Regions from separate parts of the Marinomonas phycocola genome, predicted to be linked through region 2. Evidence: predicted binding sites of a transcription regulator. Region 2 holds the regulator's gene; each other region holds the start of a gene.

What was found. The regulator PhoB, encoded in region 2, activates phosphate uptake and scavenging genes when phosphate is short. The targets are predictions, from matches to a motif close to TGTCATANNNNTGTCANA.
Region 1: a site for PhoB is predicted at 1,369-1,386, ahead of ACMUMJ_RS03310 (PhoX family protein). Genes of this name have one in related genera too.
Region 3: a site for PhoB is predicted at 1,412-1,429, ahead of ACMUMJ_RS15270 (bifunctional 2',3'-cyclic-nucleotide 2'-phosphodiesterase/3'-nucleotidase). Genes of this name have one in related genera too.

The regions. Positions count from the first base shown of each region.
Region 1 is NZ_JBLIXL010000003.1:64,038-67,325, forward strand. Features, by position in the region: gene ACMUMJ_RS03300 (sirohydrochlorin chelatase) at 1-329, shown strand, start outside; gene ACMUMJ_RS03305 (P-loop NTPase family protein) at 540-1,229, shown strand; gene ACMUMJ_RS03310 (PhoX family protein) at 1,479-3,288, shown strand, end outside.
Region 2 is NZ_JBLIXL010000005.1:74,898-78,185, forward strand. Features, by position in the region: gene phoR (phosphate regulon sensor histidine kinase PhoR) at 1-1,086, opposite strand, end outside; gene phoB (phosphate regulon transcriptional regulator PhoB) at 1,090-1,788, opposite strand; gene ubiA (4-hydroxybenzoate octaprenyltransferase) at 1,873-2,727, opposite strand; gene ACMUMJ_RS05495 (chorismate--pyruvate lyase family protein) at 2,724-3,278, opposite strand.
Region 3 is NZ_JBLIXL010000028.1:34,265-37,552, reverse strand. Features, by position in the region: gene ACMUMJ_RS15270 (bifunctional 2',3'-cyclic-nucleotide 2'-phosphodiesterase/3'-nucleotidase) at 1-1,311, opposite strand, end outside; gene ACMUMJ_RS15265 (zinc metallopeptidase) at 1,465-2,136, opposite strand; gene ACMUMJ_RS15260 (DNA-J related domain-containing protein) at 2,323-2,940, shown strand; gene ACMUMJ_RS15255 (EAL domain-containing protein) at 3,084-3,288, shown strand, end outside.

The sequences.
Region 1 (3,288 bases), on a different contig from region 2:
TGGATGTTCATCATCATCATGCTGAGTTTGTTGATCCTCAAGATGATACAGCAGGATTGTCACAATCGGATCATGCCCACGGCCACTCTCAAAGTCATTCACATGCTCACGACCGTTCACATGCTCACAGTCACAGTCATTCACATGACCATACTCACGGTCACAGCCATGGTGTGTATAAACATATTGGTCATCCTGAAGGGCCAAGAACAATGATAGGTGAAGGTATTTGTTGTTGTTTTATGGGGCAATTTACAGAAGAGATTTTATTAGAAGAAAAAGATAAAATCGAAGGCGATTGTAATAAAACCGCTTTCGCTCATAAGTAAATGCAATATAATTTAGAATGAAATTTTGTCATCTGATTTTATTAGATTACAAAAAAATGTTAAATCGTCTTATTTATTGCTATTTTATGAAGGCATTTAATTATTCAATTCGTTTAAATTAAAGAGCTGTATTCAGATTGTTTTAACATTGATATTAATTAAGTTGTCATTAGATTATTCTGAATTGGTTTTATCCAGATGGAGGATAGCATGAGTAAAGTTCATTTTATTGGTGGCGAAAAAGGCGGTGTTGGTAAGTCTATGACGTCAAGATTGCTTGCTCAATACTATATTGATCAAGATATGCCGTTTGTTGGTTTTGACTGTGACTCATCTCATGGAACCTTCTCGCGCTTTTATTCTGAATTTGCCTCACCGATTATAGTTGGGGAAGAAGACAGTCTTGATGGGATGCTTATGGCGGTAGAAGAAAACCCTGATCATGATCTGATTATTGATTTAGCCGCTCAAACGTCTCAGTCATTAGGGGTATGGATTGAAGAAACGGATGTATTTAATTTACTTGATGAAATGGGATGTCAGGTATATTTGTGGCATGTAATGGATGATGGAGCAGATTCAGTTACCTTATTAGACGCTTTGTTAACGAAGTACACACAGCCTGAGCTGGCTTTTGTTGTTGTGCAAAACTTAGGGCGTGGTGAGAACTTTACTCGCTTCCACAAATCAGCAACTTATATGAAAGCGGTTGAACGAGAGGCGGAGTTCTTTGAATTAGCAAAATTACAAACAAAACTGACACAGAAAATAGATTTTAATAATTCTAGCTTTTGGGCGGTAGCAAACGACAGACGTTTGATGAATATTGCAGAAAGGCAAAGAATGAAAATTTGGCTAAAGCGTGGTTATTCTCAATTAGATACGTTGTTACAAAATTAATTTATAAAGAGCGTAGGGTGTGAGTATTTACTTACTCTCTACGTTTTTTCTATTCATATTCCGTCTTCCTTACAGTCTATAAATCCTCCTCACTTGTTCAGCCAACAGTTTATTCTTATAGTTTGCCTTTTTACTAATACTTCATAAAACTGTCACTTAGATGAAATATTGATCCACTACATTGAGCATAAGCACATGTGCAAGTGTGTTACTGCTTGATAATTTAATTATGTATTGGAGTAATGAGAGATGACCACAAAAAATGATCTAGAAATTGGCTTTGATGAATTTGATGAATTGGTTCGCCCTGCGCCAGCGGTTGTTGATTTTGATGAAGTTGCTGAAGCTTCTTTATCTCGTCGATCTTTTCTAGGCGGTGGTGTTGCTTTTGGTGCAACTGCATTTGTAATGGGTTCTACAACGTTAACAGCAACGAATGCTATTGCTGCTCATCATGGTCATGGACATAGCCGTTTAGCATTTGAAATGGTGAAAGCCAATGCTCTTGACACTATTACGGTTCCTGAAGGATACAGTTGGCAAGTGGTTGCTTCATGGGGCGACCCTCTTTGGTCTAATGCGCCAGAATTGAATACTTCTACAGGTGGAACCGGTGCGTCACAGGAAATGGCATTTGGTGATCACTGTGATGGTATGTCGTTCTTTAGACATAATGGTAAAAACATACTTGTAGTAAATAATGAATACACTAACTCTAAAACATTACTTGCGAATCGTGCAGACGGTGTACCAACAACCGCAGATGATATTCGTAAATCAAAAGCGGCTCACGGTGTATCTGTAGTGGAAATTAATCAACAAGACGGCAAATGGGGGATCGTTAAAGACTCTATTTATAACCGCCGTATTACTGCAGATACTGAAATGGAAATCACAGGGCCTGCTCGTGGTCATAGATTAATGCAAACGTCTGCTGATCCTAAAGGCGTTGTTGCAAAAGGCACATGGAATAATTGTGGCAATGGTCAAACGCCATGGGGAACTTATCTAACTTGTGAAGAAAATTTTAATGGCTATTTTTCTGCTAGTGATGCCAATTATCAAATTAGCCCTGAACTAGGTCGTTACGGTGTGAGTCTTAAAGACCGTGGCTACAAATGGGCTATGGCCGATGATCGTTTTGATTTAGTTAAGAACCCAAATGAGCCAAATCGCTTTGGGTATATTGTTGAGATCGACCCAACTAATCCAAATTCTATGCCAAAAAAACGTACTGCATTAGGGCGTTTTAAACATGAGAATGCGGAAGTTGCTATTGCTGCAAATGGGCATGTCGTTGTTTATTTAGGTGATGATGAACGAGGGGAATTTTTATATCGCTTTGTTTCTGAAGGTAAATACTCTGCTGGTGGTGATCATTCAGAGTTGCTTTCTAAAGGCACTTTATTTGTGGCTAAATTTCATGAGAACAACAAAGGTGAATGGTTGGCGCTTACTCCAGAGACAACAGGTATGACAGAGTCTGAGATTGCTATTCATACTCGTATAGCGGCGTCTAAAGTTGGGGCAACTACGATGGACCGCCCTGAGTGGGTCGCGGCTAATCCTAATAAAGTGGAAGCCTATTGCTGTTTAACCAATAATAAAAACCGTGGAGTTAAAACCAATGCTGGTGGTGATGAGACGCCAGCTGTTGGCCCAAACCCTCGTATGAAAAATAACTTTGGTCAAATTGTTCGATGGAAGCCAATAAATGAGGATCATACCGCAACCGAGTTTAATTGGGACTTGTTCCTATTGGCTGGTAACCCAGCTGTATATGATGATGCTTATGCTGGTTCTAAAAACATTAATCAAGACAATATGTTTAATTCACCTGATGGGCTTAAGTTTGATTCGAAAGGTTTGTTGTGGATTCAGACAGATGGTAATTACTCAAATAAAGATGACTTTAAAGGTCAAGGTAATAACCAAATGTTGGTTGCTGATACTGAGACAGGTGAAATTCGCCGCTTTTTAGTTGGGCCAAAAGAATGTGAAATAACAGGGGCTACGTGGAGTTCGGACCGTAAGACAATGTTTATTAGTGTTCAACACC
Region 2 (3,288 bases):
TTCAATACCTAGTCCTTCGTCTTGCACAGAGAACACGCCTTCTTTTGAATTCGCCTTCCATGTAATGATGATGTTGCCGCCATTCGGAGAATATTTGATAGCGTTTACGACTAGGTTTGAAAACGCACTGTAGAGTTCCTTGTAAGAGCCGTATAATTTCGAATCAGATTGCATGTCGATCTGTAGAGTGTGATCTTTTCCTATTACTTGAACCGAATTAACGATGGCTCTGATAAGCTCATGCACATCATGCCATTGGTCGGTTTCTCTTTTGTCATTACTTTCCAATCTGGATAACAGCAGAAGATCTTCAATGAGCTGCTCCATGCGATCCGATTGTTCTGTCATATTGACGACGCCTTTCTGCATGCTTTTAGGAAGGGTGTCTTTAAACATGTCTAGGGTCTCTAAATATCCTTTAATCACGGTTAATGGCGTTTTAAGCTCATGAGACGCATTAGCGACAAAGTCTTTACGCATTTCTTCTAATAAGTGTAGGTTAGTAATGTCTCGAATAAAAATAAGGTGATCGTTTTTATCGTACAATGTGGTTTGAATTTCTAAGTACATGCCTTTTGATTTTGGTGATTTAATAATCAAAGGGTCTGAGAAGCGTTTTTGAGTAAAATAGCGAAAAAATTCAGGGCTACGCACAATATTGGTAATTGGCTGCCCCCTATCTACAGGCTTCATTAGGCCTAAAAATTGACCTGCAGATTCATTCCACCATTCTAAATTTCCCAAATTATCCGCCATGATGACGCCTTCTTTGAGAGCCGAAGTGGAGTTTTCTATACGAGATAGGGCGCGCCGCATACGCTTCTTTGATTTCCGTTGCTTTTTTTGCAAACGATGAACAGCATCAAATACATCACCCCAAATACCAGAAGCTTCTGGCGGTAAGGACTTGCCAGAGCGACGAATCCAACTGTGAAACTGATAAAGTTGGTGCAGGTTGGAGCAAAGGACAATTAGAACAAATAGAAACAGACATAAGAACACTCTGCCTGTTAAAAAGCCGATAGTTAAACTGACAAGAAGCCCTAAAGACCAACGTATAAAAGCGTGCTGCCAAACTTTCTTCATAATTTATTGAACTGTTCGTTTACTTGAAAATCGATACCCTGTACCGCGTACTGTTTGAATTAAGTAGTCGTGGCTTTCACCAATGGCTTTACGCAGGCGTCGAATATGTACATCAACAGTACGCTCTTCAACGTACACATTGCCTCCCCAAACTTGATCCAAAAGCTGAGCTCTGGAGTACGCTCTTTCTTGGTGAGTGATCATAAATTTAAGTAAACGGTATTCCGTTGGACCCATTTCTAGAGGAGTCGAACCAATGGTAACACGTTGACTTATTGGATCTAAGAGCAAACCATCGACTTCAATGGGTTCATCGATGCCTTGAGGGTTGGCCCGTCGTAATACGGCTTTTAAACGTGCCACCAGTTCACGTGGTGAGAAAGGTTTGGTTATATAATCGTCAGCACCTATCTCTAATCCTTGTATTTTATTGTCTTCTTCGCTTTTTGCTGTGAGCATAATAACTGGGATTTCAGAAGTTAGAGAGTCTCGTTTGAGCCTACGAGTTAATTCAATGCCACTGCCGCCAGGCATCATCCAGTCACATAAAATGAGATCTGGTCTATGATCAATAATGATTTCATAAGCTTGTTGACTATTTTCCGCTTCAAAATAATCATATCCAGCCATTTCTAATGCAATAGCAATCATTTCACGAATCGATGATTCATCATCAATAATTAGTACGGTTTTGCCAGCCACGGAATCTACTCCCAAATGATAATCGCTCTATTAGAACGCTCAAATATGACAATTAGATGAAACTGTCATAATTTGTATCTTAGTTCATACAATATAGTTTAAGACAATACCGATAAACACACAGTACCCAATGCGATTATTATCTAGAAAAGCTTTGAAGCAGGCGTTTCTTTCTCGTGTCCATGTTTGCTTTAGTTGCAGAGAAAAGAGTAGGGCTGCGACAGCAAGGCTAACAAAGTACGGCCAATTTAGAGACTCTAACACCCCAACCCATATCAATAGAGAAAGCGCTAACCCTTGTAGCAACGAAATAATAAATAAATCATTCTGTGCAAATAGAATGGCGGTTGATTTGATGCCTATTTTTAAATCATCATCTCGATCAACCATTGCATAATAGGTGTCATAAGCAATGGTCCAAAAAGCGTTTGCTACAAAAACCATCCATAAAGTTGGATCACCTAACGACCCTCCTTGAGCACTGTAAGCCATTGGAATAGCCCAAGAAAATGCCAATCCAAGAAACAGTTGAGGGAGGTATGTGTAACGCTTCATAAAGGGGTAGAGGGCGGCTAATCCAAGGCCAATAAAAGACAGTAAAACGGTTTGAGTGTCCGTCATTAAAACCAATAAAAAGCTGGCTAAACAGAGAACAGCAAACAGCAATAGCGCTTCTTTTTCAGTAACCAATCCAGAAGGAATGGGACGGTTTTTAGTGCGTTCAACGGATCCGTCTATATGTCTGTCAGCGTAGTCGTTAATGACACACCCTGCGGAACGCATAAAGAAAACACCTAGTATAAAAATAATAACAACCTTCCACTCTGGGCTGCCATTACTTGCAAGCCAAATTCCCCACAATGTTGGCCACAGAAGCAGTAATGAGCCGATAGGTCGATTAAAGCGTGTAAGCTGAAGATAGGCGTCTAATTTAGTCATGATGTTTGCTTTTTTATCGGTAATTGAGCGATGGATGGTAAGAAGGCTTCACTAACCAGAACCCTTCTATTGTATTGTTTAAAAACGGATCGTCTGGCCCAAACATCGTCGTCGATATGATGAAAAAACGTTTTTGGGAGAAGGGCTATTTCAATAGGGCTTCGTATGAGAGCCTTATTTTTAAAAAGATACCCACCGAGGGATTGTTTCTTGAGCTTGCTTAAATAGCGCCAATGTCCAACAAGTGCTTTTGCCGGAATGATGGTTCGTGCATAAATAACGGCAAGGCCATCGACTTTTAAGATGACTTCTCTCACTCTGACGGCTTCTCTTGGGCGTAATTCGAGTGTCCAGCGCTCTCTTTGAGTGGGTTTCCCCCATGTGTCCTGTATGACTTCTACAGAGAGCTTCCCTACGCTTTCTAACAGTGCGGTTAATGACCCAGGCTCGCTTAACCAACGTTTTAAATACCTTGGTATTGTGTCCGTACGTGCCTGAGATAATGGTTGCCAATGGTAATCAAATTGTTGGGTAGCATTGAAATTTAGCACCAAGAATTCT
Region 3 (3,288 bases), on a different contig from region 2:
ATCGGTAAAGTAATCTGCCCCCCCACGGCCACCCGCTTTAAATGGCGCGGCTGCGGATAGAATAGGCATGTTGTCATAAGACGTGCCGCGAACGATATTTTTTGTATACCAGATCTGAGCATTATTAACGATTTGGATAGAAGGATCATCTTGTACTAATGCAAAGAAGCTGTTGATATCCGATGTGGTTTCACCCACTTTACGGCGCATATACTCTAATGCGCCCTCATGCTCACTCCGAACTGCATCATTAATGCTTTCATCCGCGTCTACAAGAGGCAATTTCTTACGTCCATCTCGACGGTAAATCGCACGCACAGAGGCCGTACCGTCTTTCACTTTCCAACCCTCTCCATTTGGTTCAAGTATTAGATCAACCACACCTAAATGACTGCCCCAAAAACCTGGCATTGTTGCAGGTACGCCAAATACCGTACCTTTTTCGCCATCAACACCTTCGTAGGATTCAATTGTCTTATCACCAGGAAAAATACGATGTGAATGACCAAATAAGATTGCATCAATCCCCTCTACTTTGGCTAAATGGTAGCTGGCATGCTCTTCTCCTTTTTTATGTGGGTTGTTATACATGCCACTATGAGGAATCGCGACTACAACATCAGCCCCTTTTGCTTTCATTTCAGGAATGTATTTTTTAGCACTTTCTACGATGTCTTTCGCAATCACTTTACCCGTTAGATTGTCTTTATCCCAGTTCATGATCTGCGGTGGTGTAAAGCCAATGTAGCCAATTTTTATTGTTTGTTCGTTGCCTTCACTATCAATTACTGTTTTTTCTTTGATAATGTATGGTTGGAAATAGGGCTGATCATTATCAGGATTGCCATCACCATCATCGACATAAACATTGGAAGATGTATAAGGAAAATTCGCACCGTGTAGCGATTTCGCAAGGAAGTCTAATCCAAAGTTAAACTCATGATTACCTATATTACCTACATCGTAATCTAATAAGTTCATCGCTTTAAATGCTGGGTGAACTTCACCAAAACGAAGAATACGGCCCTTTGCCATAAAATCCCCTAAAGGCGTTCCTTGCAATAAATCACCGTTATCAACAAGTACTGAATTGTCTACTTCTGCTCGTGCTTGTTTAATCAATGTAGCCACACGAGACAAACCCACTGAGTTACTCTGCTTATCACCGTAATAATCATAATCTACCAAGTTCATATGAATATCCGTTGTTTCCATTACTCGTAAGTCAATGGTTTGAGCATGTGCTAATCCAGCTACAGTCAATGCTGTAAAAGATGCAATTGCCGTTTTCAAAAAAACCGTTGGTTTCATGCTTTCTCTCCAAGATTCGTTTTTTATAATAAGCTTTAAATGTGTTACTTTTGACCAAAAAGACAGGTTACCAATAGAGTAAAATAATGTGAACGAAAAAGATGACATTATGATTACACAAGCGAAACATTCATACAGTACAACGCCTGTATATTAGCGTTTTAACCAGCGCCACACGAAAATAATATTCACTAAAGCACTCGCAATATAAGTGTACGCACACGCCTTCAATATTCGCTTGACTGCGGGTATATCTTCTTTATGAATGTAATCCCCTTCGACTAAAATAGGTAATGCCTTGCGAAAACTGGCATCCATTTCTTCGGGTAAAATAACAATGTGTATGAGCACTCCTGCAATACCAGTTAAACCAACAGCCAATACATGAAGTGGCACAGCATAAGGAAGCTGTAATAAGGCGGTAATAACAGGCCAGCCAAACAACACTATTGAACCCGCTTTTCTAAAAAAGTGCGCTAAGGGTAAGTATCGTAAACGTAAATTCGTTATTTTTTCTTTCTTACCATATTGAATTGCATGGCCAACTTCATGAGCTGCAACCGTAATCGCAGTAAGAGATTGTCCATAAAAGTAACTCGGGCTTAAGCGTACGCTGTTGGCTCTCATATCATAATGATCTTTGCCTTCTGTCGTCTGCTCTACTTTGATATTTAGCTCAAAACGATTTGCTAAATGCTGAGCAAACTCCCCTCCCGTTCCAGGGAAATCTTTACGATGGAATGCATAACGTTTTAAGGTGTACCTCACCCACAAGCTCGGTGCAAAAATAAGAAAAGCAAAAATAATAAAAGCGATAATCCACACAATAAAACCTTTTACCTAATATAAAACAACATTGAATTAAAGAATCAGAAAATTTACATCTGCCTTATTTTATACTAATACAAATGGTAGCATTGATTTCATTATACTCATCTTTTATGCGCTTTCTTCAAATACATTTAGATGATTTAACCAAATTATTTTCCGATTGTTACACAGTATTCACACATGAAAAACCCATTTATTATTCCTATATTAAGCATACTAAAAGAGCATAAAGAAGGGTTACCAGAGTTCGATATAATACGTACTCTAAAATCCCAATTTCCCGATTTTTCTACATTAGCTACAGACGCTAATCTCTGCTTATTTAGACAACATTTTCTCGTCATGAACGCCTTATATCAATTACAAACGCAACTTTGGCAGGACGAGAAACTGAAACTGTCCATCTCTCCTATGCATATCCAAATTGATTTTTCCTATTTAAACAAGCTGCCTCCCTCTAAGCATGATGAAAAAATACAAGGAACAAACGTTAACCACTCTGCTGAAGTAAAGCTGGCCAATTACTACTTAGATTGGAGTGAATACACAGATACGGATGAAGCCGAAGTAAAATTACTTTTAGATAATTTTTTTAAAGGAATGCAGCATCCAATCAAATTTGATCAAGCCTATAAAACGCTAAACCTACCTAAAGATGCGACCTATTCTGAAATAAAAAAACAATATCGATCACTAGCAAGCCAAGCTCATCCAGATAAAGGAGGATCTTCTACAAAATTTATTGAACTACGAGAAGCATTTGAACTGCTTTCTCATCATAAATCAGCGCAAACATAAATGAATACGAAATATCATATTACAAACCGTAAATATTGATATAACTTAAAAACACAAATTCTCACTGTAATATATATAAGATTCGTTCTACAATTAATCACTTCACTTATTCCATAATGTTATTTAATCAAAGGCCGTCTAGCATGATGAGGTTTGTATTAAGTATTGCTTTTATTTTTCTATCATTGAATGTCAATGCTTTTGATATACCTGAACCAGATGGCACTTATATCACTCAAGATCTACCAACTTGGATTGAATCAACGCCACTGCCTCCTGAAGAAGTATTATTACAACCTTTTAACCCAGATAGCTTCCCAACTTATACTAGTTTTTCAAATAAGACAT